One region of the Psychrobacter sp. HII-4 genome, then DNA from elsewhere that is predicted to be linked to it. Evidence: predicted binding sites of a transcription regulator. Region 1 holds the regulator's gene; each other region holds the start of a gene.
What was found. Region 1 encodes PhoB, which activates phosphate uptake and scavenging genes when phosphate is short. Its sites were predicted from a motif close to TGTCATNAANCTGTCATAA; they were not measured.
Positions count from the first base shown of each region.

Region 1 (5,510 bases):
TAATAAAAATTATCTGCATTGACGCCCCTACAAATCTATGACTAAATAACAGTGAAGCGAACAAGCGTATGAAATGAATAAAATCTATAAGCCAGCACTATAATATAGCTATCATTGTCAGTCGTACAAGGAGTGTACTATGTCTACCATGATTACCGACCGCACGTATCGTATCGCCCGCGAAAACACCCAAGCGATGCTGATCGATGTCCAAGAGCGACTCACCCCGCATATCTATGATCATGAAAATATCGTCAAAAAAACCGTGACACTGATTAAGGGGCTGCAGGCGCTTGATATCCCTATCATGCTCAACGAGCAGTATAAAAAAGGCCTTGGCGATACTCTGCCTGAGATTCGTGAGGTGCTTACAGATAACAACGCCAAAAGCTTTGAAAAAGTGACCTTTAGTGCGTGTGATAACGATGAGTCATGGCACCATTTGGCGCAGCAAAACCGCAGTATTGTGTTGCTGTTTGGGGCAGAGGCGCATGTATGCGTCATGCAAACGGCGCTTGATTTGTTAGACAACGGTATGCAGCCGGTCATCATCGGGGACGCTGTCGGTTCGAGATTTCCGTATGACAAAAAACAAGCCATTCGCCGTATTCGCCGTGCAGGTGGAGTGATCAGCACGGTTGAGTCTATCTTGTTTGAGCTGTGCCGCAGTAGCCAAGATCCGGCGTTTAAAACCATTAGCAACTTAATTAAATAGTATCTAATGAATATCTCGATCACTATGACATGACCCAAATATCCATCAGAACAAGGCAGAATGAATGAATAGGAACAAGCGCTACGGTTCAAAGAGTCTTCTAGCAGTTGTATTATCAGTCATGCTCATACAACCAACCGTTGCTGCCAGTCCTATTAGTAGTGGTAATAAGCTGGCGCTGGATGCCAAAAAGCAAATCGGTGTCACTGTCAGCTACGATCCTGCGTATCGCAAGTTGGCGTTTCCTCGCGGAGACGTGCCAATAGAGACCGGCGTCTGCACTGACGTGATAGTACGTGCGTATCGCTTGCAAAACATCGATTTGCAGCAGTTGGTCAATCATGACATGAAATCGAACTGGTCAACGTATCCGAAGCATTGGGGTCTAAAATCAACCGATAAAAACATTGATCATCGCCGTGTGCCCAACCTTGAAGTTTACTTTGAGCATCACGGGCAGGCGCTATCTATTACGGATAAAGACAGTTTTAAAGCTGGTGATATTGTGACGTGGCGGCTGCCAAATAGTAACTTACCCCATATCGGTATCGTCTCCGATAATAAGGCCGCCGACGGCACGCCGCTTATTATTCATAATATTGGCCGTGGTACGCAAGAAGAAAATATTCTGTTTGCTTATCCTATTACCAAGCACTTTCGCTATTAGTTTTCCATTCTTGCTATCAGTTCTCACAGTCTGGTTACACAAAGGGCCAATAGTATGAATGATACTATTGGCCCTTTTTATTGCTTAGCTTTTTAGAGTTTGCTTTGTAGCTTACAAAGTTTCTTCAATATTAATAGGGTTTGCTAAGCCTAGCAGTTGCCCCATTTGCACATCAGTATTAGCCACCATATTGTCTTGCCATGCTGCTTCTGCGCCTTTTGGCAACACTACTATTGCTGTTGAACCTAAATAAAAGCGACCAAGCTCATCGCCTTTTTCAAGCTTCATGTCGTGCTCGGCCTCTTGAATATCGTCGGTACGGCTGATTTTGCCAGTGGCGACTGTCTCAATACCAGCGACGATCATCGCACCGACCATCACGACCGCAGCTTTGCCGTAGGCGGTATCAAACAGGCACACCAAACGCTCATTGCGCGCAAACAAGTCAGGTATGCTGGCAGCCGTGGTGTTGTTGACAGAAAACAGTGTGCCCGGCACATAGCGGGTTTTGGTCAAGGTACCAGCAAATGGCATATGCACGCGGTGATAATTGCTGGGTGCCAGATAGACTGTGGCAAAACTGCCATCGGCAAAATAATGTCCATCTTCGCTATCAGCCAGCAGTTGGCCGATATCATAGTAGCGCCCTTTGGCTTGCAAAAGCTTATGATCGTCAATCTGACCGAGCTGCGAGATGATGCCGTCAGCTGGGCTGACAATCCCCTGCGGCGTGGCGTCGATAGGGCGCGCGTCTGCTTTTAACTCGCGAGTAAAAAAGTCATTAAAGCTCTCATAAGCACCTAAGTTTTGGCGCTCATACTCATCCAAGCTGATATGATAGGCTTTTGCAAAACTACGAATAAAGGTGCGCTTGACATAGGGGTGGCGACTGGCAGCCAAACGGCCAGCGACTTTACTGAGCTTTTGTTGCGGGACAATCTGCTGCAAGGTGGTGAATACATTCATAATACGGCGACCAAAATAAAGGTGAGAGAGTAGTAAATAGGCAAATAAATGATGATATTTTATCATGGACAGCCTAAGTTTGTATGAGCATAATTGGTAAGGGAGCATAAATGAAAGCATTGATACAGCGGGTACATGGTGCGAGCGTCAGCGTCGATGGGGATTGTGTCGGGCGTATCGAGCGCGGCGTGCTGGCATATATCGGTTTGGGGCCTGAAGACGACCTACAAACGGCCAAGCGAATGATTGATAAAATCCTTGGCTATCGTATTTTTGAAAACGACGATGACCCTACCAAATATGGCAAACTGGACAAAAATGTCCAGCAAGTCGCTGGCGGGCTGCTGCTGATATCACAGTTCACCCTGATGGCGAAGACCGACAAAGGCCGGCGTCCTGATTTTGGCGGTGCCATGCCACCAGATGCGGCGCGCGTACTGTTTGCTCAGCTAGTCGACTATGCCAACAGTCAGCACCCTCAGGTAGCGACGGGTCAGTTTGGCGCAGACATGCAGGTTGCGAGTATCAATGATGGGCCACTGAATTTTATATTAGATGTGAGCTAAAGCATCAAATGTGAATCATGATGGTGAGTGCCGTCTGTTTAAGGGAAGTGGCTTGGTCTATAGCAGCCGCTTAAATGACAAATGTCATCAAACTGTCACAATTACCGCGTTTAATAGACAAGCAGTGGCGAGTGATTACCGCTCTTTTTTATACGTCTGTTTTGTCCCTTATCACTGAGAATACCCTATGTATAATGAGCAAATTTTGATTGTTGAAGACGAACCTGCAATCCGCGAGATGGTCGTAATGACGCTAGAGATGGCCGGTTTTGATAGCTTGCAGGCAACGGACGTATCAGAGGCGCACCAACAAGTGGTCGACCATCGGCCAGCGCTGATTTTGCTAGATTGGATGCTGCCTGGGGACAAAAGCGGCATTGATTTTTGTCGTATGCTCAAAAGTGATGAGCTACTCGCTGAGATACCCGTCATCATGCTGACAGCCAAAAGCGAAGAGGACAGCAAGGTGCACGGTCTGGATGCGGGTGCAGATGATTATATGACCAAGCCTTTTTCGACGCGCGAGCTGATCTCAAGGATCAAAGCGGTGTTGCGCCGTAGCAATGCTTTGAGCGCCGACAAGGCTATTGAGATAGGCAAGTTAAGCCTCGACCCCAAAAGCCAGCGAGTCATGGCGTCTGGGCAAATCATCGATGTCGGACCGACCGAATATCGGTTGTTGGCGTTTTTTATGAGCCATCCTGAGCGCGCCTATACGCGCACCCAGCTGCTTGATCAAGTGTGGGGCGGCAATGTCTATATCGAAGACAGAACCATCGATGTGCATATCAAACGCCTACGCAAACTGCTGCGCCCTCATGACTGCGATAAGCTGATACAAACGGTGCGCGGTACTGGTTATCGCTTCTCAAGCGTTGTTGAGGCCAAATGATCGGCGCTCATACTCTCAAAATAGCCGCCGCAATTCTGTTGCCAGTCCAGCTATAATCACCATAATTATCAGTAAGTGATTACCAGTAAGGGCCACTTAGCAGATAGAGATAATCATCATTATAGTAACGAGATAACAAGTAGGGCAAAAAATAGGTCACGAAAAATGGATGAGTAACATAATGTCAAAGCAATGTACCGAACAAGATATCTCAGAGCCGATAGCGCTACAAAACACCACCGATCAATTAAAAAAAATAAGAAGTGCGCTGCGGGCGCTGCGCGATGCGGTGATTTTACTCAATGACAGTGATGGTCTGGAGTGGTGGAATCAGGCCGCTGAAGATTTACTATTATTACAGGCAGCAGATAAAGGCCGATGTATTTTTGACTTTATTGACGCATCTGAGTTTCGTCAGTACTATCAAGCGCCGACGCTGGCTGACGAAGGCGTACATATAAAGTCATGGCGCGCGCCTGAGCGCTATTTAAAGTGTGAGCTGACTCCATTTGCCGACGAAAAGCTATTGATCATCTACGATGTGACGCGTCTGCATCATCTAGAAGAGATGCGCCGCGACTTTGTGGCCAACGTTTCGCATGAGCTGCGTACGCCGCTGACCGTAATGATGGGGTATTTAGAAAACTTTTCGGATCAGCCAGACATGCCGCCGCACTGGAAGCGCGGCTTTGAGCTGATGACCCAGCAGACAGCGCGCATGAATAGAATCGTCAATGATTTATTGCTGCTATCGCGTATCGAAATCGAAGAGACTCATGAGCTGCATTATATCGATATGATCAAGCTGCTGACTCATATCTATGATGATGCACAGGCCTACAATCAAGAGTACGGTCATAGCATCCATCTACAGATAGATACCTATGATGGGCTGTACGGCTCAGAGATATATCTGACCAGTGCCTTATCCAACCTGGTGATCAATGCGATTAAATACACGCCAAAAGGTGGCGATATCACCGTCAGCTGGACCAAAACAGCAGAGGGTTGCCGTTTCGCCGTCGAGGACAATGGCATCGGTATTGCGCCGCAGCACATTGCCCGCCTGACAGAGCGTTTTTATCGTATCGACAAGGGTCGTAGCCGTGCCACAGGTGGCACAGGCTTAGGGCTGGCTATCGTCAAACACGTCTTATACCAGCATGAAACCAACCTACAAATCAAGTCGGTAGAAGGCAGCGGCTCGACATTTAGTGCGGTGTTTCCGCCAAATTACGTGCGCTCTGCGGCCATTAGCTGAGGTTTGATGGCTATTAATATAATATTTGATGGCTATTAGCCAATGTCAGATGGATACGCAAGCAATTGTCGTGCTTATCATGACAGGCTACCGGGCAGGCTCGGATTTTTGCAAAAGCGGGTAGGGGTTGACCGCATTGCCTTGGATATAAATCCCATAATGTACGTGCGGCGGTGTGCCCTTGGCGTTGCCGCTATCGCCGACATAGCCGATGATATCACCCGCATCGACCCAGTCATTGGGGGCGATATCGGCATACTCCTCTAAGTGCGCATAGTAGTGGCCAGCGCCGCCAGGACCGACGATGACCACCACACGCCCGCCTAGGGTGTTTTCGCCAACCTTACTGACGATGCCTGCTGTCGTCGCTTGTATCGGTGTGCCTCGCGCGGCAAATATATCGATCCCTTCGTGTGTGCGGCCTTGACTGCGCGCTGCGCCCC
Region 1 is NZ_CAJHBJ010000025.1:35,110-40,619, reverse strand. Features, by position in the region: gene JMX98_RS10700 (isochorismatase family protein) at 140-715, shown strand; gene JMX98_RS10695 (DUF1287 domain-containing protein) at 780-1,382, shown strand; gene asd (archaetidylserine decarboxylase) at 1,494-2,348, opposite strand; gene dtd (D-aminoacyl-tRNA deacylase) at 2,459-2,914, shown strand; gene phoB (phosphate regulon transcriptional regulator PhoB) at 3,102-3,806, shown strand; gene phoR (phosphate regulon sensor histidine kinase PhoR) at 3,976-5,067, shown strand; gene JMX98_RS10670 (M23 family metallopeptidase) at 5,155-5,510, opposite strand, start outside.

Region 2 (12,173 bases), on a different contig from region 1:
AGCCCAGCTTATTGGCCCAGCGCCGTTTGTTATAAAGACGCTTGTCGTAGCGGCTATCAAAGCCAGTCTGCGCAGGTAACGCTGAGTGCATCGCATTAGTAGGCATAAAACTCATTTCCATTTTTCAAGATTTTTTGTCAGCCTGTATATCGCTATCGTCTGTATGTCATTATGTATTAGCGGTTGCCTGCTTTTTGATCAATACGCATCAGCATGAGCTTAGCCAGCGACAGCACAATAAAGGTGATGATAAATAGTATGAGGCCAAGGTGCAGCAGCGAGGCCAGATGTAGCTCACTAGAGGCTTCGGCAAACTCATTGGCCAGCGCTGAGGTAATGGTGACGCCCGAGGTAAACAGACTTGGACTGATATTAAAGGCGTTGCCAATAAGGAAGGTCACGGCCATGGTCTCGCCCAGCGCCCGACCCAGCCCCAAGATAACCCCGCCGACCACGCCTGCTTTGGTATAGGGCAAGATAATTTTAAACATCACTTCCCAAGTGGTCGCGCCCATGCCGTAAGCTGACTCTTTGAGCAGGTCTGGCACGACAGAGAAAACATCGCGCATGGTAGCGGCAATAAAAGGAATAATCATAATGGCAAGCACCAATGAGGCGGTAAACATGCCCAATCCCATTGGCGCACCGGTAAACAGCTTGCCGATGATAGGCAATGGGCCGATATGCTCGATAAACCACGGCTGAATGTGATCGCCAAAAAATGGCGCAAAGACAAACAGTCCCCACATACCGTAGATGATAGAGGGAATACCCGCCAGCAGCTCAATGGCGATGCCGAGGGGCTTTTTTAAGAAATTCGGACACATCTCGGTCAAAAATATCGCAATACCAAAGCTGACGGGTACGGCGATTAAGATGGCAATAAAGGACGTCACCAGCGTGCCATAGATCGGCGCCAGCGCACCGTACTCATTGGCAACCGTGTCCCAGTTATTACTGGTATAAAACCCCAGACCAAATGCTTGTATACTCGGCCAGGCGCCAATGATCAAAGAGAGCAAAATACCGCCCAAAGATAGCAGCACGAGAATGGCAAATGCCTTGGTGGCATTGACAAATAATGCATCGTAACGTTTTTGTTTTGCCAGTTGCGACCTTAAATCATTCATAAGTGTCTCAGCATTAAATAATATTAAATCAAAATCTTTAAAAGACTCATCAGGTCTTATCACAACAAACTAAATCTTAATAAAGGGCGCTATTAACGGTCATTAATGACGCTATTTTTAAATTTGTTGTGATAAAACCTTTGAGACAACCACCGGAGAATAGGTGTCTCAAAGGGGCTTACAAGCTCTGCTATATATATGTATAAAAACTACTGAGCTGGGGTGTAGACGGGTTGACCATCGCTACCTTTGACTTCATTCCACTTGTCTTTAAACAGTGCCACTGCGGTATCAGAGAAAGGCACATAATCAAGCGCCATGGCACTATCATCACCTTGAGCATACGCCCAATCAAAGAAGTTCAGCACGCCAGCCACTTGCTTCGGGTTTTCTGGCTGCTTGTGTACCAAGATAAAGGTGGCAGCGGCAATGGGCCACGCTTGCTCGGTCTCAGAGTTGGTGATGACTTTATAAAAGCCTGGTTGCTGTGACCAATCGATATCACCTGCCGCAGCAAAGGTCTCAGCAGATGGCTGCACGAAGTTACCCGCCGCGTTTTTTAGGGCAGCGTGCGCCATGTTGTTTTGCTTGGCGTAAGCATACTCGACGTAGCCGATAGCGTTTTTCATGCGGTTGACGTAGCTTGATACGCCCTCGTTGCCTTTGCCGCCTGCCCCTGTGGCAGAGGTTGGCCATTTGATGGTTTTATCGACACCCACGCTGTCTTTCCAGTCAGTTGAAACCTTCGCCAAATAATCGGTAAAGTTAAAGGTCGTGCCTGAACCATCTGAGCGAAATACGGTGGTAATGGCAGCATCTGGCAGGGTCAAATCTGGGTTCATGGCGGTGATAGCAGGGTCATTCCATTTGCTAATCTTACCCAGATAGATATCGGCTAGAGTTGCGCCGTCCAGCTTTAGCTCACCTGGTCCGACACCATCGATATTGACAATCGGTACCACGCCGCCGATGACGGTTGGAAACTGAATAAGTCCTGCCGCATCCAGCTCTTCAGGGGTCATGGGGGCATCAGAGGCGCCAAAGTCAACGGTTTTTGCTTGGATTTGTTTGATGCCACCTGAGGAGCCGATAGACTGATAGTTAACCTGACCGCCAGTCGCGGCATTATAGTCATATGACCATTTGGCATAGATAGGCTGCGGGAACGACGCGCCAGCACCAGTGATGTTCATGGCGATGTTTTCAGCTGATTTAAAATCGCTTGCTGGAGAAGATGTCACTGTGCTGGTAGTTTCGGCCACTGTCGCCGCGCTGGTGTCACTCTGCGCTGCTGACTCTGCGGTGTCGGTCGATTTATTACAAGCGGTGAGTACTAAGGTGCAACTAACGGCGACTGCCAATAACGAATAACGCATGTAGAACTCCTAAAGTTTAACAACGATTGAACAAAGCATGATTGGTGACATGTGTGACATCTTGACAAGTTTTTATGACAGTTTGATGACAACCGCCCAACTCTTTTATGTGCGTGACAAATAGGGTCAAATCAGTCGGCGCTTGAGGCTAACGCTATTAGCCTGCGTGTCATGACTCATGGCCTCGTGCGCACGTTGACTGACATACCGGTGGTCAAACACCAGTAGCCCTCATGGCAGAAGTTTGTTAGTATGAGACTGATTGACAACACTGACAGACTCGGGGTGCGGTGTACGAATGGCTGACTGCCTTTGTACATTCGCTGAGAGATCACCCGCCGAACCTGATGCGGTTAGTACCGACGCAGGGAAGTCTTCAGCACTTTATTATGTATGGCAAAGACGGGCAGAAATGCCTTGTTATCCTCATGACTGTTGGCCTAAATGCCCGCTTAGTGGTGCTAAGCTTTATAGGGTTAAGTAGTGCCAAATAATGATGAGAGATACCAAGCGTCGCTTACAGGTTGATGACATCCTCCGCGAAGGCAGATTTTTGCGATGATAGATTTGACAGCCAGTGACGACGACGCAGCAAAAACTGCCTAGATGATAAGTGCTACCCCCGCAGCTTCTGGCGGTGTTGCTTTTATTCAAAAACCAACACGCTAGGACAGCATATGACAACCTCAATCCTACCTCCAAAGACCCAGAAAAACGCTTCTGACAAAAAAACCGACGCGCTAAAAACCCCTGCGCACCGTAGCGCCAAAGACACGCGCTTTGAAGAAGAAGCGCGCGACTTACACCGCATTCTCCCCGCCTCGCAAAAAGTCTATATCCAAGGCTCAAGACCTGATATTCAAGTGCCGATGCGCAAGATCACGCTAGATCCCACGCCTATTCAGGGCGTGGATGAGTCCGACTGGGAGCAAAACCCGCCGTTTTATGTCTACGACACCTCAGGCGTCTATACCGACCCTGATGCCCAAATTGACCTAACCCGCGGCTTGCCCAAACTACGCGAGGGCTGGATAGCCGAGCGCGGTGATACAGAGCAGCTAAGCGGTTTGTCCAGCTCATACGGGCAAGCGCGTGCGCGTGATATCACCACAGCCAATCTACGGTTTGCCCATATCGATAAGCCACGCCGCGCCAAAAAAGTCAATGGTAAAGCAGGCAATGTCACGCAGATGCACTATGCGCGCCGCGGTATCATCACCCCTGAGATGGAATATATCGCCATTCGTGAGACGCAAAAACAGCATGAACTGACCGATATGCGCCAACATGACGGCGAGAGCTTTGGTGCCAATACCCCAAAAATCATCACCCCTGAGTTTGTGCGTAGCGAGGTCGCGGCCGGTCGCGCCATCATCCCAAATAATATCAATCACCCTGAGTCTGAGCCGATGATTATCGGGCGTAGTTTTTTGGTAAAGATTAACGCCAATATCGGCAATTCAGCACTTGGCTCGTCTATCGATGAAGAAGTGTCGAAGATGACATGGGCCACGCGTTGGGGCGCGGATACCATCATGGATTTGTCGACAGGCAATCATATCCACGAGACCCGTGAATGGCTGATTCGTAACTCGCCTGTGCCCATCGGTACGGTACCAATTTATCAAGCATTAGAAAAAGTCGACGGCATCGCCGAAGACCTAACGTGGGAGATATTCCGCGATACACTGATCGAGCAAGCCGAACAAGGCGTTGATTACTTCACCATCCACGCAGGCGTGCTGCTGCGCTATGTGCCACTGACGGCCAATCGACTCACAGGTATTGTCTCTCGCGGCGGCTCTATCATGGCGCAGTGGTGCCTTGCCCATCATACAGAGAGCTTTTTATACACCCATTTTGAAGAGATTTGCGAGATTATGAAGCAGTACGATGTGGCCTTTAGCTTAGGTGATGGTCTGCGTCCTGGCTGCTTGCAAGATGCCAATGACGAAGCGCAGTTCGGTGAGCTGCGCACGCTTGGTGAGCTAACGAAAATCGCATGGCAGCACGATGTACAGGTGATGATCGAAGGCCCAGGACATGTGGCGATGAACCGCATCAAAGAAAATATGGACTTACAGCTAGAGACTTGCAGCGACGCGCCGTTTTATACCTTAGGGCCGCTGACCACCGATATCGCACCCGGTTATGACCATATCACCAGTGCTATCGGTGCGGCGATGATTGGCTGGTTTGGCACCGCCATGCTCTGTTATGTGACACCAAAAGAGCACTTAGGACTGCCGAATAAAAAGGATGTGAAAGACGGTATCATCACCTATAAAATCGCCGCGCATGCCGCTGATCTGGCTAAGGGCCACCCAGGCGCGCAAGCTCGCGATAATGCCTTGTCTAAGGCGCGCTTTGAGTTCCGCTGGGACGATCAGTTTAATCTGGCGCTCGATCCTGATACCGCCCGCGAATACCATGATGAAACGCTGCCAAAAGACGCGCACAAATCGGCACACTTTTGCTCGATGTGTGGGCCGAAATTTTGCTCGATGAAAATCACCCAAAACGTCCGCGAGTACGCCAAGGGTTTGGACGCGTCAGAAAGCTTAGGCACAGAGGCGATGAGTGCAGCTGAGATTGAGCAAGGCATGCAAGAGATGACTGAAAAATATCATAGCGAGGGTCGACAGCTGTATAAAGAGGTATAACTCCGCTGATTTGACTGCTGTATATTTAATTACTTTATATATCGTCAGTTTAAAACAAAACTGTCATAAGTTCCAAAGCGCTACTGGGATGAATTTTTCGCAGCCTCTGTGTATACAGCACGCAAGAAAAATTTATACCAGTAGCGCTATAACATTTTTAAATTGAATCTACTATAGCAAAAAGCTCGCTTCTTATGCCTGTAGAAGCGAGCTTTTTTTATGATAAGTATTTCTTAGCCAAAGAGCCGTTTACACATTTGACGCCTGATAAATCTCTTCAATTGAGGCGTTCATGGTATCAGCAAACTCTTTATCGCTTTGTTGTTTGCTCAACCCTTCGGTAAACGCGCGTGAGAAGCTGGCAATCATACCGGGATTTTGCTTAAGCTTTTCGCAGGCCTCACGACGACTATAACCGCCAGATAATGCCACGACTTTGAGTACTTTTGGATGATCGATCAGCTCTTGATAGAATCCGCCGTCGGTGGGCAAGGTTAGTTTGAGCATCACTTGATGGTCGTCATTTAGACGCTCAAGGTTACGCAAAATATCCGCTTTGAGTATCACTTCACACTCATGCTTTTGGGCGCTATCGATATTAACCTCAGGCTCAACGATTGGCATAAAGCCTTTGGAGATAATTTGTTTAGCGACATCAAACTGCTGCTGTACCACCAGCTCGATACCATCGACGCTAGGCTCATAAATGACTGAGCGCATCTTGGTGCCAAATACCGGATAGTTTTTGGCTTTATCCAGTAGCGCGTCCAAGTCTGGCATCGGGCGCATGACTTGTACGCCGCTCATTTGCTCGGCCAAACCCTTATCGACCTTCAAAAACGGCACGATGTTTTTATCTTCCCACAGATAGTTTGCCGTTGGCTTGCCATTGACCTCGCGCTCCATGGTGTCTTCAAATAAAATCGCGCCAAGGACACGCTCATTATCAAAGGCATCACAAGTCATGATACGCGCGCGCATCTCGTGCACCAGATCAAACATCGCGTCATCATTGTCATAAGCATCGCTGCTGATGCCGTAGTTTTCTAGGGCTTTTGGTGTGCTGCCACCGCTTTGATCAAGCGCGGCGATAAACCCTGAACCATCCTTTATACGCTGTCGTTGTTTTTGGTATTCCATTGAAAAAGTATCCTATTTCTATTGATTAAAACCAAACATCATCAATCGACTCAATCTATATGAGCCTTGCTATTTGTAGACAACCTTACCATAGGATGCTTTATCTGCCTATATAGGATGCGTGACAGCGCCGCCAATTTTTATGATATATCAGTTGAAAATAGCCAGTTGAAATAGTCGGTTGAAAATAAAACGGTTATATAAATTTAAACACGCTGCTGATATAAATTTTACTGACGTGCGGCGTTCTCAGAGGCTGCACAACCTACATTTAAAAACAGCATCCCAGTAGCGCTATGCTCTTTTAGAGTGCGTCGACTATAGGTATAAGAATATTATGCCAAACCACGTACATCAAAGCCTTACATCAAACTCTTATGCCAAAAACAGTACCGCCACACAGCCAATCGCCAGCAGCAAGCCTAGCACATTGATACGACCGAGCCGCTCTTTAAACACAGCCACCCCGATGAGCGTCGCGACGGCGATGACCCCGACGTTCATCCCAGTAAAGACAATACTAGGAGAGTCGGACAATACTTGGTGGGCGCGCACATACGCATAGATATTACCCATGTTTAGAGCGCCCAGTAATAGCCCTGCTGCCAAGGCATTACCCTGCCAACGCACGCGTGTCACAAGCAAATAAATCAGCAATAACAATCCTGCAACGCCAAAGCTGACAAACAGCGTCAGTGGAAAGGCCGTGCCTTGTTTGGCGACTTGTTTAAATAAGATATCGACGATGCCATAGCCTGCCCATACGCCAAATAGCCATAGCGGGGTACGCGCGGCGGGCGGGCTCATACTAGCGTGCTCGCCTCCACCGGTATGTTTGGGCCGGTAAACCAAAGCCCCCAACGCCAAAAACCCTAAGACCAGACCAAGCACTCGCGTGCCCGTCAGCACCTCACCAAATAATAAAAAAGCGGCGATAATGGGAATAATCAACGACAAGCGCTGGGCGGCATCAGTTGCGACCATGCCGACCGATGCAATCGCACGGCCCAAGATAATAAAAACCGTCGGCAGCAGTATCCCAAGCGCCAGAATGATGCCCCAAGCGTTGCCAAGCGTGCTTATGCTGCTGACATCTGGCGTTAATAAAAACCATGTCAGCAAAAAAGCCACGGGATAACCTGCGACGATGGTCTGGCGAATATCGATATTTTTTTGCCGCAAGACTTTGAGCAGTACCGAGACGGCCACACTGCACAGTACTGCTATCACCAAATACATCATAATCCTTACCTCTATCCTCGATTCATGTCAGAGCAACACCGCACATCAGCAATACACAAAACCATGGCAAACAATATAAAACCACTGAATGTAACAAAATATTTCCTATGCAACAATGGCTTTTTGGTGTTTTGTTGTGCTGATACTCGTGGCATCTATATGCATGCAATTACAATTAGCCTGCAGGTCTGACAGGAAATTTTGCTAAAATAGCCAGCACTCCCAATCACAAAGTAAAGATTCAAAATAACGACCGTCATCGCTTGTTTTGGCGTACTGCTATTGATGTTTTATCACTGCCTATGAATGCTCTATTTCGCTTTTTTGAAAACCGCTTACCGGCCTTCCCCAACACCCCCATGCCGCTGTCCTCGCCTCGTGACGGTATGCTGCAGTTTTTGTGGGCTTGTACAAAGGGGCTGCGCAGCTGGCTGCTGCTGTTTATGGTGTTGTCAGCAGGCATCGGCATTTATGAAGCAATGCTGTTTGCATGGATTGGCGATATCGTCGATTGGCTTGGCGTCTATACGCCGCAGAACTTATGGCTAGAAAAAGGCGATATGCTGCTGCTGATGCTGGCGGTGATGATTGTCAGCCCGTTTTGGATTGCCTTATCCTCGTTTATTCATTTTCAGACCTTGCAAGGCGTGTTTCCCATGCAGATGCGCTGGCGTTTTCATCAGCGTATGCTTGGGCAGTCCATGCAGTTTTATCAAGACGAGTTTTCTGGACGTGTCTCGGCCAAGGTCATGCAGACCGCGCTTGCGGTGCGTGATACGGTGATGACCGTCACAGATATGTTTATGTATGTCACCGTATATTTTGTGACCAGTGGCCTTATTTTATTTAATTTAGACAGCTTGTTATTGATTCCCTTTATCCTCTGGTTTGGGTTGGTGGCGCTGGCGATATGGTATTTTATTCCAAAGCTCAAACAAACTGCCATCGTACAAGCAGATGCGCGCGCGTTGATGACGGGGCGTATCACCGATGCCTATGCCAATATCATGACTGTCAAGCTGTTTAGCCACTCACGCCGTGAGCTTGGTTATGCCAAAAACGCCATGGGGCAGTTTTTAGGAACGGTACATGCGCAGATGCGCTGGGTCAGTTATTTAGAGATTTTCACCCATCTTATCAGTGTGATTTTGGTCAGTAGTACCGCAGGGATTGGCCTGTATCTATGGCAACAAAGCGCGGTCGGGGTCGGGGCGATTGCCGCGGCGACGGCGATGGCGCTACGCCTCAATGGTCTGACGCGCTGGATCATGTGGCAAACCGCCAGCCTTTTTGAGAGTATCGGCACGGTACAAGACGGCATGCGCACGCTATCCGCGCCGCAGACGATCGTCGATAAGCCAGACGCAGCTGAACTACGCGTCACCGAGGGGCATATCGTCTTTGATCATGTCGACTTTAGCTATGAGAATGAAGACCACGATAACTATCACGCCACCGATAAAACATTTAAACCGTCGGTAGCGACCACTGACATGGCGCAAGACAACTCGGTCAAGCTGCTTGATTACTTTTATTTGGATATCAAACCAGGAGAAAAAATCGGCTTGGTTGGGCGCTCAGGAGCGGGCAAATCCACGTTGGTCAACTTGCTGCTACGCTTTTTTGATGTCGATCGCGGTAAGATATATATCGATGGTCAAGCGATCGATGATGTCACACAAGACTCTCTGCGTCAGCAGATCGGTATGGTGACCCAAGACACCTCACTGCTGCATCGTACCATACGTGAAAACATCGCTTATGGCCGTCCCGGCGCCTCTGACGAAGAGATTATCCATGCCGCCAAACAAGCTCAAGCATGGGACTTTATCAAAGACTTATATGACGATAAAGGCAATACAGGTCTTGATACCCAAGTGGGTGAACGCGGCGTCAAACTCTCCGGCGGTCAACGTCAGCGCATCGCCATCTCTCGTGTTATGCTAAAAAACGCGCCGATCTTGTTATTGGATGAGGCCACCAGCGCGCTTGACTCTGAGATTGAGTTTGCCATTACCGAGAGCCTCAACGATATCATGACCGGCAAAACTGTGATTGCCATTGCCCATCGCCTCTCTACCATCGCTGCGCTCGATAGGCTGGTGGTGATGGAAAAAGGCCGAATCATCGAGCAAGGTAGCCATGACGAGCTGTTGGCACAAGACGGCGTCTATGCGCGCTTGTGGCAGCGTCAAAGCGGTGGGTTTTTGGGCGAAGACACCCCCTAGACCGCCATCATCATAAAAATAAAACATAAGGAAGTGGGCAGTTTATGGAAGCCTTTACCCATCGTATCAATTTAAGCGGCAAACAAGCACGCTACTACGACCTTGGCAGTATCAACCCATCAGTAGCAGCAGAGCACAACAAACGTGCGCCTGCGCACTTTTATGGAGGCAACAGCTTTACGGTCGGTACTTATACGCCGCTGCTGCATGAGCTGGCAGCAACGTTTGATATCAGTGCGCTTGCCCTACGCGGCTACTGGTACGATAAACCGCAAAAACGCCGCCTCACTCGAGAGCAAGACGCTGAGCTATTGATTGAGTTTTTGGAGCGCACCCAAGATCGGCCTGTGGTGGGTATCGGTCATTCGCAAGGTGCCACTGCCACCGCCATGGCCGCCGCCAAACGTCCAGATTTATTCTCCCAGCTGTACTTGATAGAGCCGGTCACCTTTACCAAAAACCAAGCACGACTGTATAACTTATTGCCGCGGCGGTTTTTGCTCAGTCGAGAGCCTTTTAAAAGTACGCTGACCAAACCCGCTATTTGGACGAGCGTTGATGCGTACTATCAAGCCCTACGCGCCAACCGAGCCTACAAACGCATTAGCGATGCGCATTTATACGTGTTTGCTGAGCAAAGCTTGAGCGTCAATGCCGATGGTAGCCACACGCTGATGTTTGCCCCAGAGCAAGAGCTTGCCAACTATTTTGGTGCGCCGCATATCGACACCGCTCTAAAAAACCTTCGCTGCCCTTATACACTGATCACGGGCAAGCCAACCTTATTTATTAGCAATAAAGTCCGTAAGCAGTGGCAAAAATTCGTCCCTGCCGACAATATCATCTCTTTACCAGATTACGGCCATCTTTTGCCAATGGAAGCGCCCAAACTGTGCGCACAAATTATCAATGAGCATTATAAAAACAGTCACTAAGCTGAGCAATGTAAGCCATGAGCGACCTTTTTGCCCCTGCCCCAACCGATAACTTATTGCCTTATGATGGCAGGGTAAATGACTTCGGCTGCATCATCGATGATGAATGCCAGCTCTACGATGCATTATTGACCGAGCTACCATGGCAGCCTGATAGGGTGACCTTATTTGGTAAGACGCACATCACCACTCGCCAAGTGGTATGGATGGGTGAAAAAGATCTGAGCTATCAGTACTCAGGTCATACCCGACACAGCCTGCCATGGTCAGACACCGTGTTTCACGTGAAACTTTATATCGAACAGCAACTATCAAGCATCGGTATTGATGCCAATTTCAATTCTTGTCTGCTCAATTACTACCCGACAGGGCATGATGGCATGGGCTACCACGCCGATGATGAAAAAGAGCTGGGCGCGCAGCCTGTGATTGCTTCTTTATCACTGGGTGCCACACGCAAATTTGTCTTTAAGCACAAAAAAACTCAAGATAAAGTCGCGCTTTATCTTGAGTCCGGTCAGCTAATCGTCATGCATGGCGAGACGCAGCGCTTTTGGAAACACAGCATCACTAAGACAAAAACCGTCTCCGATGGGCGCATCAGCCTAGCCTTTCGGCACCTACACCCAACTTAACGAATATAACTGCATGGGTCTGGCTAATCGCTTTTTTGTTTTACTTGTAAGACTATCTTGCCAAAGGCATCGCCTTTTTGCAGCTCATGATGCGCTGCCACCACTTCAGAGAGTGGGTAGACGCTTTGAATCTTTAAGCGTAACTTTCCATCAGCGATGAGTTGTAAAACGCGTGCCATATCATCACCGCTGCGCTGCGCTTTGTAGCCTGTGACCGTTAGCTGCTTTTGCTCACCTGCTGCTTTGAGTTTATCAACCCAGATAGTCGGCAAAACAAAAACCCGAGCCGCAGGCTTGAGCACGCTCAGCGCTCGTACGCCTGCCTCATCACCGACCAGATCCAGTAGCACATCAGCTTGTAGATCAGGAAACGCCGCGTCTTTGGTATAGTCAATCCAGCCTGCCAGCTTGTCTTTATCGATTAAGTCTGCAAGCTTGTCATACTTCTCAGGTGAGCAAATGACCGTGACCTTGATATCGTCGTTGGCTACTTTATCCATCAATAGCTGTATCGCTAGGTGCCCCACCCCGCCTGCGGGTGCATTGATGACGACGTGCTCACCTTTTTTGATAGCAGCAAACTCAACAAACTGTAGCGCGGTTTGACCAATACAAGGCAGTGCGCCTGCTTGCTTTAGTGTGACAGGATTGGGCACTTTGGCCAGCAGTTTGGCATCCACTGCCACATATTCAGCGTAGCAGCTGCCCTCAAAGCTCAAAGCCGCCACCTGATCACCGATGGCAAATTTATCACTACGGCTATCTACCACCGTACCTGCGACATCGAAACCCAAAATTGCTGGCTCGTTTTTATCAAACTTATT
Region 2 is NZ_CAJHBJ010000006.1:18,037-30,209, forward strand. Features, by position in the region: gene pstA (phosphate ABC transporter permease PstA) at 1-106, opposite strand, end outside; gene pstC (phosphate ABC transporter permease subunit PstC) at 177-1,130, opposite strand; gene pstS (phosphate ABC transporter substrate-binding protein PstS) at 1,340-2,506, opposite strand; TPP riboswitch at 2,778-2,894, shown strand; gene thiC (phosphomethylpyrimidine synthase ThiC) at 3,184-5,169, shown strand; gene JMX98_RS04980 (fructose bisphosphate aldolase) at 5,419-6,309, opposite strand; gene JMX98_RS04985 (EamA/RhaT family transporter) at 6,685-7,551, opposite strand; gene JMX98_RS04990 (ABC transporter ATP-binding protein) at 7,854-9,779, shown strand; gene JMX98_RS04995 (alpha/beta fold hydrolase) at 9,824-10,714, shown strand; gene JMX98_RS05000 (alpha-ketoglutarate-dependent dioxygenase AlkB family protein) at 10,732-11,349, shown strand; gene JMX98_RS05005 (NADP-dependent oxidoreductase) at 11,373-12,173, opposite strand, start outside.
Region 2: pstS (phosphate ABC transporter substrate-binding protein PstS) is a predicted target of PhoB. The motif match lies at 2,579-2,597, and genes of this name have one in related genera.

Region 3 (12,173 bases), on a different contig from region 1:
ACGCATTTCATGCGGCGCTAAAAACTGCGCTTTTTTGATATTGATGATGGCATCTGTCTTTGCCATCGCATGCACCAAGTCAGTCTGACGCGACAAAAACGCAGGCAGCTGAATGATATCGGCAACCTCTGCGACCGGTGCGGCTTGATACGGCTCGTGTACATCGGTGATAATCGGTACTTGAAACTTTTCTTTGATTTGCCCCAGCCAGTCGATGCCTTTTTCTAGGCCTGGGCCTCGGTATGAATGCAAACTAGAGCGATTGGCTTTATCAAAGCTGGCTTTAAACACATAGCCGATGCCCAAACGCTGACAGATATCTATATACTGCTCAGCAATCTCAAATGCCAATTCCTTGGACTCTAAAACGTTCATGCCGCCAAACAACACAAACGGCTGATCATTACCGATCGTGATGCTGCTATGACTGGGGGTGGTGAGCGTGATATGCGATTGCGCTGTGGTTAGATTGTCCATACCGCTGTTATCCTCTTTATTATAGTGATGTCTCTGCCTGATATTGTAACCGATAACCCAATGAAAGAAAGTATCCTAGCGTAATTAGCCATGATCAAGCATTGTCATTGCCCGACCAGCTAGGCATAACCCCTGCATGTATAAAAGCAAAAAAGACCAATCCGAAGATCAGTCTTTTTATAGTAATGCTGTTATCGCATAGCACTTATGATTGATGCGAGCACAATTATTACCGGGTCACTCATAGCTTTTTTAATAGTAGCAACTCTCTCTACTAAGCAGCGGTTACTTCCTACTACGCTAACGACTACTTCGTTTCGCTGTATTTTTTTGCCGCTTTGACAAAGCTATTAAACAGCGGATGGCCACCACGAGGCGAGCTGGTAAACTCAGGATGGAACTGTACCGCGATAAACCATGGATGATCTGCAATTTCAACCGACTCAACCAAATGCTGCTTAGCCGAGTAGCCTGAGATGGTCATGCCCGCTTGCTCTAGTGGCTCGATGTAACGATTGTTCATCTCATAACGATGGCGATGACGCTCAGTGATATTGTTCGCGCCATAAATCTGAGCAAGCTTGCTACCAGAAACCAGCTCTGCTTGCTGCGCGCCTAGGCGCATGGTACCGCCGAGATCTGAATCATCGCTACGAATTTGTAACTCGCCGCGCTCATCTAACCACTCAGTGATCAGACCAATGATAGGCTCAGCTGTCTTACGATCAAACTCAGAAGAGTTGGCATCGATATGCAGCACATTACGGGCGTATTCAATCACCGCCAACTGCATACCCAGACAGATACCCAGATACGGCACTTTGTTTTCGCGGGCGTAAGTGATGGCTCTCATTTTACCAGTAGTACCGCGCTCACCAAAACCACCTGGTACCAAAATCGCATCGGCATCGTTTAGACGCGCATACAGCTCATCGTCCGTCTCTAATAGCTCAGCATCGATATAGTCAATTTTGACGTCGGCTTTATGAGTGATACCAGCGTGTAGCAAGGCTTCGTTGATAGACTTATAAGCATCTGGCAATTCAACATATTTACCTACCATTGCGACCGTCACCGTCGCTTCAGGGTTGAGCTGTGCTTCGAGCACTTTATCCCAATCGCTTAAATCCGCTTCTGGTACATCAAGACCAAAACGCTCACAGATTAAATCATCAAGATCTTGCTCATGCAGGGTGCGCGGAATCTGGTAAATACTTTGCGCATCTTCACACATGATAACCGCACGCTCTTCGACGTTGGTAAATAGTGCAATCTTACGGCGATTGTCTTGTGAGATATGGTGGTCAGAGCGGCAGATCAAGATATCTGGCTGCAGACCGATAGAACGTAGCTCTTTTACTGAATGCTGAGTAGGCTTAGTTTTGGTTTCACCCGCGCTGGCGATATAAGGCACCAGCGTTAAATGCATCAGCATGGCGCGATTGCGACCTAGCTCTACTTGCATTTGGCGTACCGCTTCCATAAAGGGAAGTGACTCGATATCACCGACCGTACCGCCAATTTCGATAATAGCGATGTCGTAGCCTTGGCCACTGGCAAGGATTTTACTTTTGATTTCATCAGTGATATGCGGAATCACCTGTACCGTACCGCCCAAATATTCACCGCGGCGCTCTTTATTCAAAACGTTTTGATAGATACGGCCACTGGTAAAGTTATTGCTCTTACTCATCTTTGAATGGCGTAAAAAGCGCTCATAGTAGCCTAAATCCAAATCGGTCTCTGCGCCATCTTCGGTGACAAACACCTCACCATGCTGAAATGGGCTCATCGTACCGGGATCGACGTTGATATACGGATCCATCTTGGTCATCGTGACTGTCACGCCACGCGCTTCTAAGACCGCAGCAAGAGAAGCGGCGGTGATACCTTTTCCTAGTGAGGACACTACCCCACCGGTCACAAATATAAACTTGGTCATAGTACTCATCAACAATTGGTAAAGAAGGATTTTACTAAAAATACGCCATAAAATATAGGGCAAAAATGCAAACTGTCTGAAAGTCTTATTTTCTACCTCAGCGGTAGACTTTTGTCACAAATAATACATACAACAAAAAAACCCACCCCGAAGGATGAGTTTTTTAGAGTCAAATTCTAATGCTTAGATTAGAATTTGTATTCTAGACCACCGCCGATACCAAAGCCATCATAATCTACTTTAGAAGTACCATCATCGTACTCTTCGTTTAGGTAAGCACCATAAACGTGACCAGTCGTTGCGGCGTTGATAGCATATTTGCCACCTACAACACCACGTAAAGCATCAGCATCTTTATCACCATCAACATTACTAACTACATCAGCTTGAGCATATGCAGTCCAAGGAGTAGCCGTTTTCATCTCGCCACTTAGAGTAAATGCATTTTCGTTATCATCACTGCCAGAATCAGTGTTTTGATATAGAGCGCCTAGCGTCACTACTGGGCTGATAGCATAGTTACCACTAACACGAATTGCTTTAAGCTCATCACCAGCAGCCTGAGTATAAGTAGCACCAACGTTCATTGGCCCCATTGAATATTTACCACCAAGAGCAAATACTTCAACATCACGACCATCTGCGTCAGGAGTTAACTCATCCATGCCATACATTGCCATAAATTGCATGTTGTTATAGCTAGGCGAGAAATAGGCAAAAGAGTTGTTAAGACGTGGAGCATCATAGCTAGCAAGTACGTTATCGCCACCTAATACGCCACCTTGGGTAACGTTAGCAAAGTTAACGTAGTCATCGATAGCGGTCAGACGACCAGCAAGCACTTTACCGTATTGGGCGTTTTGCAGACCAAGGTAGGTATCACGTGAATAGAACTGATCTTTATTGTTATCAACATCTACACCATACTCTAGTTGATAGAGTAGATCAGTGTTAGCAGTCAAAGCTTCAGAACCTTTTAAACCAATGCGAGAAGCATTAGAGTTTAATGAAGTACGCTCATCTGCATTAATTTCAGCACTACCACCAGAGCCAGAAACATCGACATCAGCTTCTACAAGGTCAAGAGTTAAGAAAGCTTTACCATAAACGGTAGGAGCGGCATTGGCTGCAGAAACAGATAGAGCAGCAACGGCTGTAGCTAAAAGTAGTTTTTTCATGGGGTATCTCCACTTTACAATTTTAGTAATGAGCGAGCTATTATTAGCCAGTGCCCAATATGGTATCGTCACAAATCCTCAAAGATATAATGTGTAACTGGCTACCGAGATTAGTCAGAAACAAGTGTGGCGAAGTTTTATTACAGTAAGATGAAAAAACCATGACTTACATAACCAGCATCAAAAAAAGTAACTGCCATGTAAACGTTGGTCTTTATCCTTCTGCTGCGTAACATCCGTTACCAAACTCATACTTCGAGTACAAGCATAACAACTTTGACATAATTTGCAACATATTTTTTTGTACTTTTAACGCGATATCTGGTGCACTCCATATCTTTTATAGTGCTCAGGCGTTGAAAAAAATGGCTATACAATGCGCTTAAATACCAATGGTTTATCGTAAGTTTTATGACAAACCATTCGATTATGCCCATTGTATTGTGTACAAAAACAAAGCGCTACTTATTCACTGATAAGTAGCGCTTATAAGCGAAACAGCATTATCGCTATCTACTATCGACACCGGGTCAATATAGCCATGTAGCGATATATACATGCATCGACACAGCTTTTATGCCGATTTATGGGATAGCGATGCACACTGGCTTAGACGTTGGCTTTTAGATCCAAGCGTGCTTGGTGCAATAGTGGCTCAGTATAGCCGCTTGGCTGCTCGCGTCCTTTAAAGACGAGGTCACAGGCCGCTTTAAAGGCATAAGACTGCTCAAAGTTGTTTGCCATAGGCTGATAGCTACTGTCGCCGGCATTTTGCTCATCGACGATCTTCGCCATACGCTTCATGGTATCCATGACTTGCTGCTCGCTGACCACACCGTGATGCAACCAGTTGGCGATATGCTGGCTTGAGATACGCAAAGTCGCACGGTCTTCCATCAGGCCCACATCGTTGATGTCAGGCACTTTTGAGCAGCCGACGCCTTGGTTTACCCAGCGTACCACGTACCCTAAGATACCCTGCGCGTTGTTGTCCAGCTCTTGCTGCTTCTCTTCCTCTGTCCAGTTGGTGTCTTTGGCCAATGGAATGGTCAAGATATCGTCTAGGCTAGCACGCTCGCGTGATTTTAGGCTGTCTTGTACCTCGGCGACATTGACTTGATGATAATGCATGCTATGCAAGGTGGCGCCTGTCGGTGATGGTACCCAAGCGGTACTGGCACCAGATTTTGGATGCGCTGCCTTAGTCTCTAGCATCTCTTTCATCTCATCAGGCTTGGCCCACATCCCTTTACCAATCTGCGCCACACCCTGCAGGCCAGTTTCTAGGCCGATATCGACGTTCCACTGCTCATAGGCGGGCTGCCATGCTTGCGACTTCATCTCGCCTTTTGGTACAAATGGGCCAGCATTCATACTGGTATGCATCTCGTCGCCTGTACGATCCAAGAAGCCGGTATTAATAAAGATAACGCGCTCTTTGGCTTGGCGGATGGCTTCTTTTAGGTTTACCGTCATGCGGCGCTCTTCATCCATGATACCTATCTTGAGCGTATGGCGCTCTAGACCGAGCAAATCCTCTACCGCATTAAACAAATCATTGGCCATTTTGACTTCATCAGGGCCATGCATTTTTGGCTTGACGATATACATCGAGCCTTTGCGTGAGTTTGATAGCGCGTTTTTGCCTTTTAGATCGTTTAGCGTCAACAGCGGTGTGATCAATCCATCCATCAAGCCTTCAAAGATTTGCTCTTGACCATTGCCCAAATCGACCAAAATCGCTGGGTTTTGCATCAAGTGACCAACGTTACGAATCAAAAGCAGTGAGCGACCGGGTAAGATCAGTGTGCCGCCCTCTGGTGTGGTGTACTCACGATCTGGGTTTTGCTTACGGGTGCGGGTTTTACCACCTTTTTCAAACGTCTCTTGCAAATCGCCATTCATCAAACCTAGCCAGTTGCGATACACTTCGACTTTTTCTTCGGCATCGACCGCAGCGATTGAGTCTTCGCAGTCTTGAATCGCGGTAATGGCGGACTCTAATAGTACGTCTTTGATGTTTGCTGGGTCATCTTTACCTACTGGATGACTGGCATCGATTTGAATCTCTGCGTGTAGGCCATTGTTTTTGAGCAAAATACCAGAGGGGCTATCTGCCTCGCCGACATAACCGACGAATTTTTCGGCGTCTTTTAGCTCAGTGCTACTATCGCCCAGCTTGACTTCCAGCTTGCCATCGACGACTTTAAAACCTGTGACATCTGTATAAGAGCCTGAGGCTAGCGCAAAATGCTCGTCCAAAAAGGCTTTGGCATAAGCGACAACGGCCGCGCCGCGCGTGGGATTATAGCTGCTGCCTGCTTCTTGACCATTTTCATCGCTGATGACATCGGTGCCATATAAAGCATCGTACAAGCTGCCCCAACGGGCGTTGGTGGCATTTAGCGCATAGCGCGCGTTGCGTACGGGGACGACTAGCTGTGGACCAGCAATATGAGCAATCTCGTCATCGACGTTTTGGGTGCTTACCGTAAAGTCATCGCCTTCTGGTAACAAATAGCCAATTTCTTGCAAAAAAGCCTTGTAAGCTGGGAAGTCAATCTCACCTTCTTTGGTAGGATTGTCTAGATGCCATTGATCGATTTGCGCTTGAATGCTGTCACGAGTCGCAAGCAGCGCTTTGTTGCGCGGCGTGAACTCTTTGATGACTTTTTCAAAACCTGACCAATAACTGTCTGAGTCCACACCGACTTTTGGCAGCACTTCGTTTTCGATAAAGTCATACAACTGCTGGTCGATGGCAAGAATACCTTTTTGAATCCGATTGGCGTTAGAAGATTGGCTCATGCTGTTATCCTTATCTATCTGTGATGGGTGTACCTACGAAGTTGCTACCACTATAGCAGTAGTAGATGGCGTGCATTTCTCTAAAATGGCGCGTCCTTGATATGAGCGGGTGATCTGCGTGATGGCTGTGCCTTTTCGTCGATAGTGATATCTGCTTTATATCGCGCTGGCAGTTGTTATAATGTTTGCCATCTCGAACGGGCGCTCATCGCTCCTTGATCGCTCCTTTATTGAGTCATCAAACAAAATGCCGCCTAAACAAAATATCATCCTACTATCAAATAAAGAAATAAACAAGAAAACACCATTCACCAAGTAAATATTGGGGTTGTATAATAATGATACCCTACAGCCTATCAGCGCTAAGGCTGTTTATCCTCAAATCGTGGTAATCGTTTTCTTAAGCTTTTATATAGTCAGCTCTGTATAAAAACGATAGTTAATACTTAATAAGCTCAGGCGGCAAACCCAAACCTGTAAAACAACCTTTTATCTTATCTAATACTTTTTGACCATGACACAGACTATGAGTAAACCGACCATGCCAACCAATTCCCATGCTATAAATGACGACACTACAGTAGAACGCAGTACAGAAGAAGACAGTGTAGATATCTCGCAGCTGCGCACACCGAACAAAGTAGACTTATCTGCGGTTTATGGTTTTTTGGGCGCACGTACCACGCCAGATTGGGTAGCCGCCGCTATCGCTGACCTACCTTTGATCATTCAAGATCATGCCAACTGCGAAAAAAAAGCCGCTGGCACCGCGATGAACCTACTGTTTCGCTATGAGTTTTCTTATGATTTGCAGCGTAAATTGGCACAGCTGATACGTGAGGAGATGCTGCACTATGAGCAAGTGCTGGGTATCATGAATGAGCGCGGTCAAGAATGGCGGTACTTAAGTGCGGGGCGCTATGCCAAAGGCATGCTCAAGCATAAGCGCACTTATGAGCCTGCGGCAATGATTGACGTGCTGATCATCGGCGCGTTTATCGAAGCGCGCTCCTGTGAGCGCTTTGCAGCATTGGCTGAGGTGATTGATGATGAGCGATTGGCAAAATACTATCGCTATTTGCTCAAATCAGAGAGTCGTCATTTTGAGGATTATTTGGCATTGGCACAGTCACTATCGATAGAGGCTATCGATGAGCGAGTGGCGTTTTTTAGAGAAGTAGAAGCAGAGCTTATCATCAGCCCTGATGCCGAGCTACGGTTCCATAGTGGCTCGCCCGCTTAACTATTTATCATCTTCCATCAGCGGGCTATCATACTGCTTATGGTCTTTGGCGACGTGATGCGGGTCGTGATCATCTGTGACACGCTCTGCAGCCGCAGGATTGACTTTTTGCAGCGCATCATCAGGCACGATACCGTCATTATCGTCAGCATCTTTTAGTTCATGCTGCTGGTGTCTTGGCGATCGCGCTGTCTCTGCTGGTTTTAATGAGTGATCATTGGGATTATTCATAGCATTTCCTTATGATAGAAAGATGAAAGTAAATCAAGTGAATGAAGGATGTGCCCTAGATCATAAAAAAACTATCTGTCTTTTTTATGATCTTTTTCGTCAGGATTTAGCACCCGTGTCTGGGCATTATCGACAGTGGCATAGCGATTTTTATCGTTAATCTTATGGCTATCAGGTGCTTCGCTACCGACGGTCCTTTCATTGACGTTATCATCAAACGCAGTACCTTCTTGATCGCGTCGATCTGGCTGGCGCGCAGGGTTATCACCATCATTGACATGCTCTGTCTCTACGATGCCCTCTTCAAAGGTATCTGTGCCTTTATTCTCTGTCGTGTTCTCTTCAGTCTCATGATTTTCGATATCATGTTTTTTGCCATTATTGCTCATATCGTGGCGACCAAGCGCATCTTTATGATCTTTATGATTATCTATGGGCGTTTTGGTTAATGCTGGATCTTTGGTTTGCATCATCTTATCCTTGTCTTTTTTATCGTTATTTTTTTCATTAATACTTGATATTCGTAGTACTTCATGTTCGTAGTACTTCTTTTACATGGCTACGAAATAACGTGCTCAACCCTCGACCTTACGTCTTACAATAGCTTATATGGGTCCAACCTACATTGACAACGAATTATTCGTTGCCTTTTTGGCTCAAATCATGAGCATTGAGATCAGCCACGTTTTTGCCGCCATCAGGTAGGTTTTCTTCTTTGCGCGGGTCGACATAGACCTCGTCTGTCTCCTGTGAGGCTTGTTCTGGCCCATCTATGTTTGGCTGGTACTTTCGGCCTTCATAGCTGCCTTTTGGGTTGTCTGGCTGTTTGATGGCAGGGTCGTGGATCGGTACTGCTTCTTCATTATTTGGGCGTGTATTGTCTGACATGCTATATCCCTCACGTATGTATTGGCGTGGACGTGTCCTCAATTCAATCGATAGTCATCTAAATGGGCTAAAAATGGCCAAATCTAGCCAAACGCTGTCAAATAGCTAACTAATATCTCGATATTACCTGCGCTATCTTCCTTGTTTGACGGCGACTTATTTCATTTTTATCACCATTTTTAAAATGAGGACACGTCCTAATAAGTGGAGTAACTATTTATCCTATTATTTGTTATCCTTTTATTTGTTATCCTTTTATTTATCGGTACGTAAATCCTCTTCGATAAAGGCGGTTTGCTCTTCTTCGCTTAGCTGTTCAGGCGCATCGACTCTCTTGTCTTCTTTGAGGTTTTGCTGAATCTTTTGACTGTCTGCCTGTTCGGCTGCTTTTTTGATGTCTGATTTTGTATCAGAATTATCAGGCGTCGTATCGTGATTACTCATAGATGCTTCCTTTTTTCCTATGTTTTTATGATTGGCTTTTACGTTCTACGTTCTATGCTTTTATGATTGAGTGTATTTTTATTATAGAAACAAGGCTCGGCCAGACACCAGTGTGCTGCGGTATCAATGTGTGAATAAATGTGAGGTTACAAGACAGTTTGTAACTTCCTTCCAGCAGCATGTAAATAACAGTACCCAAATGCACCCACAAAAAAAACCAAACGCCAGTATAGCCAACGTTTGGTTTGAGTCAGTATTAGAGGGCTGTTAAGACGACGCCTCTACCCCGTTGATGAGCGTTAATAAATGCTCTTGGGCAGCATGTGGCGGCGTACCAGCAGTGGGCTGTAGTTGCTGCCAGACGCCGTCGCCATTGAGTGTCCACGCTTGGGTATTGTCTTGTAAGTAGTTAATCAAGCCATCTTGATATATCTGCTGAAACAGTTTTTTATCTTCAATCGGAAACGCCACTTCGACGCGGTGAAACAAGTTACGATCCATCCAGTCGGCACTACCACAATACAGACGCTCATCACCGTTATTATAAAAATAGTAAATGCGCGTGTGCTCTAAAAACCGGCCAATCACCGAGCGTACCGTGATGTTTTCCGACAAACCTTTGACCTGTGGACGCAAACAGCACATTGAGCGCAAAATCAGCTCGATTTTTACCCCTGCTTGAGAGGCGTCATAGAGCTTGGCGATCAGGCGACGCTCCGTCAGAGCATTGACCTTGACCATGATATGAGCACGTTTGCCTGCCTTTGCGTGAGCGATCTCATCATCGATAAAGCTCATCAACTTATCATGCAAGGTAAAGGGCGCATGCAGTAGTTTTTTGAGATTGGCAGGCTTGCCCATACCCGTTAGCTCCTGGAATATCTTGTGCACGTCTTCTGAGATATCAGGATCGGCGGTAAACAAGCCGTAGTCGGTATAGACCTTAGCATTGGCGGCATGGTAGTTACCTGTCCCTAGGTGTACATAGCGGCGAATGCGATCATCCTCGCGGCGTATGATTAGCATCAGTTTGGCATGGGTTTTGTAGCCGACGATGCCATACACCACCACCGCCCCTGCTTCTTGTAGATAATTGGCGACTGCGATGTTTGAGGCTTCATCAAAACGGGCGCGCAACTCGATGACGGCAGTGACTTCTTTGCCATTTCGAGCAGCAGCGGCCAGCGCTTTGACGATTTCTGAATTGGTGCCTGAGCGGTACAGCGTTTGCTTGATTGCCAAAACTTTTGGGTCATTGGCAGCTTGCCATAATAGGTTGACGACAGGCGAGAATGAATGAAAAGGGTGATGCACCAGTACATCGCTTTTGCGCATGGCAGCAAACATGCTACTGGTTTTGTCCAGCTTTTTTTCTTCGCGGCGAAACGCCTTGGGTATCGCTTGCGTAAAGGGCTGATAGCGCAGCGCTGGTATATTAAAATCGAACAATAAGCGCGTGAGGTTGACCGGCCCGTTGACACGGTACAGCTGATTGTCGTGCAGCTCAAACTCATTGAGCAGATAGTCGCTGATGGGCGTTGGGCAGTCGGTGGTGACCTCAAGGCGCACCTTATCACCGAAGCGGCGGTTTTCAAGCTCACCCTCTAACGCTTTGGCGATATCCTCGACATCGTCCGCTAGGTCTAAGTCCGCATTACGCGTCAGTCGAAACTGATGACAGCCGGTGACATTCATCCCCGGAAACAGCTCGCCAATATGCTCATGAATAATGGCCGATAGCATGACGTGATGCTCTTTGCCGCCAGTCAGCTCATCAGGTAAGCGTATGACGCGTGGGAGACTGCGCGGCGCGGGAACGATGGCGAGATTGATATCACGACCAAAGGCATCTTTGCCCTCTAGGGTAGCGATAAAGTTGAGGCTTTTATTGACCAAACGCGGAAACGGGTGGGCAGGATCAATACTAATCGGCGTCAGTACAGGCGAGACTTGTTCGGTAAAATAGCGCTTCATCCATGCCGACTGCTCGCTATTTAGCTCATCGCGTTTGAGATAACGGATGTCTTCTTTGGCCAGCGCAGGCAAGATGTCTTCATTGAGAATGCGATACTGCTCAGCGATGGCTTCATGCGCTACAGCAGAGATATCATTGAGCACTTCACTGGGCCGCATACCGTGCGCGCTGGTCGACACATCACCGATATTGAGTTTTTGCATAATACCAGCGACACGTATCTCAAAAAACTCATCGATATTTGATGAAAAAATAATCAAAAAAAACAAGCGCTCGAGTAGCGGATGGCGCGGACTGGCTGCCTGCGCTAACACACGCAGATGAAACTGCAACAAAGACAGGTCGCGATTGATATAACTGCTGGGTGAATAACTGCCATCTTCAAACCGCTGCCATGCGATGTGGACGAGATCATCGTCTTTTTTCCCATGCGCCCCATCGTTTATGCTCATCACGGCGGCGCTATTGTCAGTCTGATGCTGCTTATCATTGCTTTTGGTATCTGCCACGTCCCTACTCCTTTTGCCTTCTCGATACGTCATGATGCTGATTGTGGTAAGACTGCATTTTTCATGCGTTTTTTGATGATACGCTGTTTGTTACGTAGCCGTCTATCACCTTGGTTGTTTTCATAGTATTTTGGATTGGTCAGCATACTGATGAGCAGCGCGGACTCGTCACGGTTGAGATTGGCCGCAGTTTTATTAAAATAGTGATGTGCAGCCGCCTCGATACCGTAAATACCATCGCCAAACTCAGCCACGTTAAGATAAGCGGTCAAGATACGCTGTTTGTCCCACAACGTCTCTATCATCACGGTGATAATCGCCTCTTCGCCTTTCCGAATATAGGAGCGATGCGCGGTCAAAAACAGGTTTTTGGCCAACTGCTGCGTGATGGTCGAGCCGCCAGCTGTCGTTTTTCCTGACGCTTCATTTTTCTTTTGCGCCTCTTTTATGCCTTTAATGTCGAAGCCATTATGCTGAC
Region 3 is NZ_CAJHBJ010000001.1:43,468-55,640, forward strand. Features, by position in the region: gene kdsA (3-deoxy-8-phosphooctulonate synthase) at 1-477, opposite strand, end outside; gene JMX98_RS00195 (CTP synthase) at 785-2,419, opposite strand; gene JMX98_RS00200 (porin) at 2,608-3,597, opposite strand; gene JMX98_RS00205 (malate synthase G) at 4,207-6,405, opposite strand; gene JMX98_RS00210 (tRNA-(ms[2]io[6]A)-hydroxylase) at 6,932-7,648, shown strand; gene JMX98_RS00215 (hypothetical protein) at 7,649-7,879, opposite strand; gene JMX98_RS00220 (hypothetical protein) at 7,951-8,352, opposite strand; gene JMX98_RS00225 (hypothetical protein) at 8,516-8,767, opposite strand; gene JMX98_RS00230 (hypothetical protein) at 9,023-9,211, opposite strand; gene ppk1 (polyphosphate kinase 1) at 9,479-11,638, opposite strand; gene mtgA (monofunctional biosynthetic peptidoglycan transglycosylase) at 11,725-12,173, opposite strand, start outside.
Region 3: JMX98_RS00200 (porin) is a predicted target of PhoB. The motif match lies at 3,735-3,753, and genes of this name have one in related genera.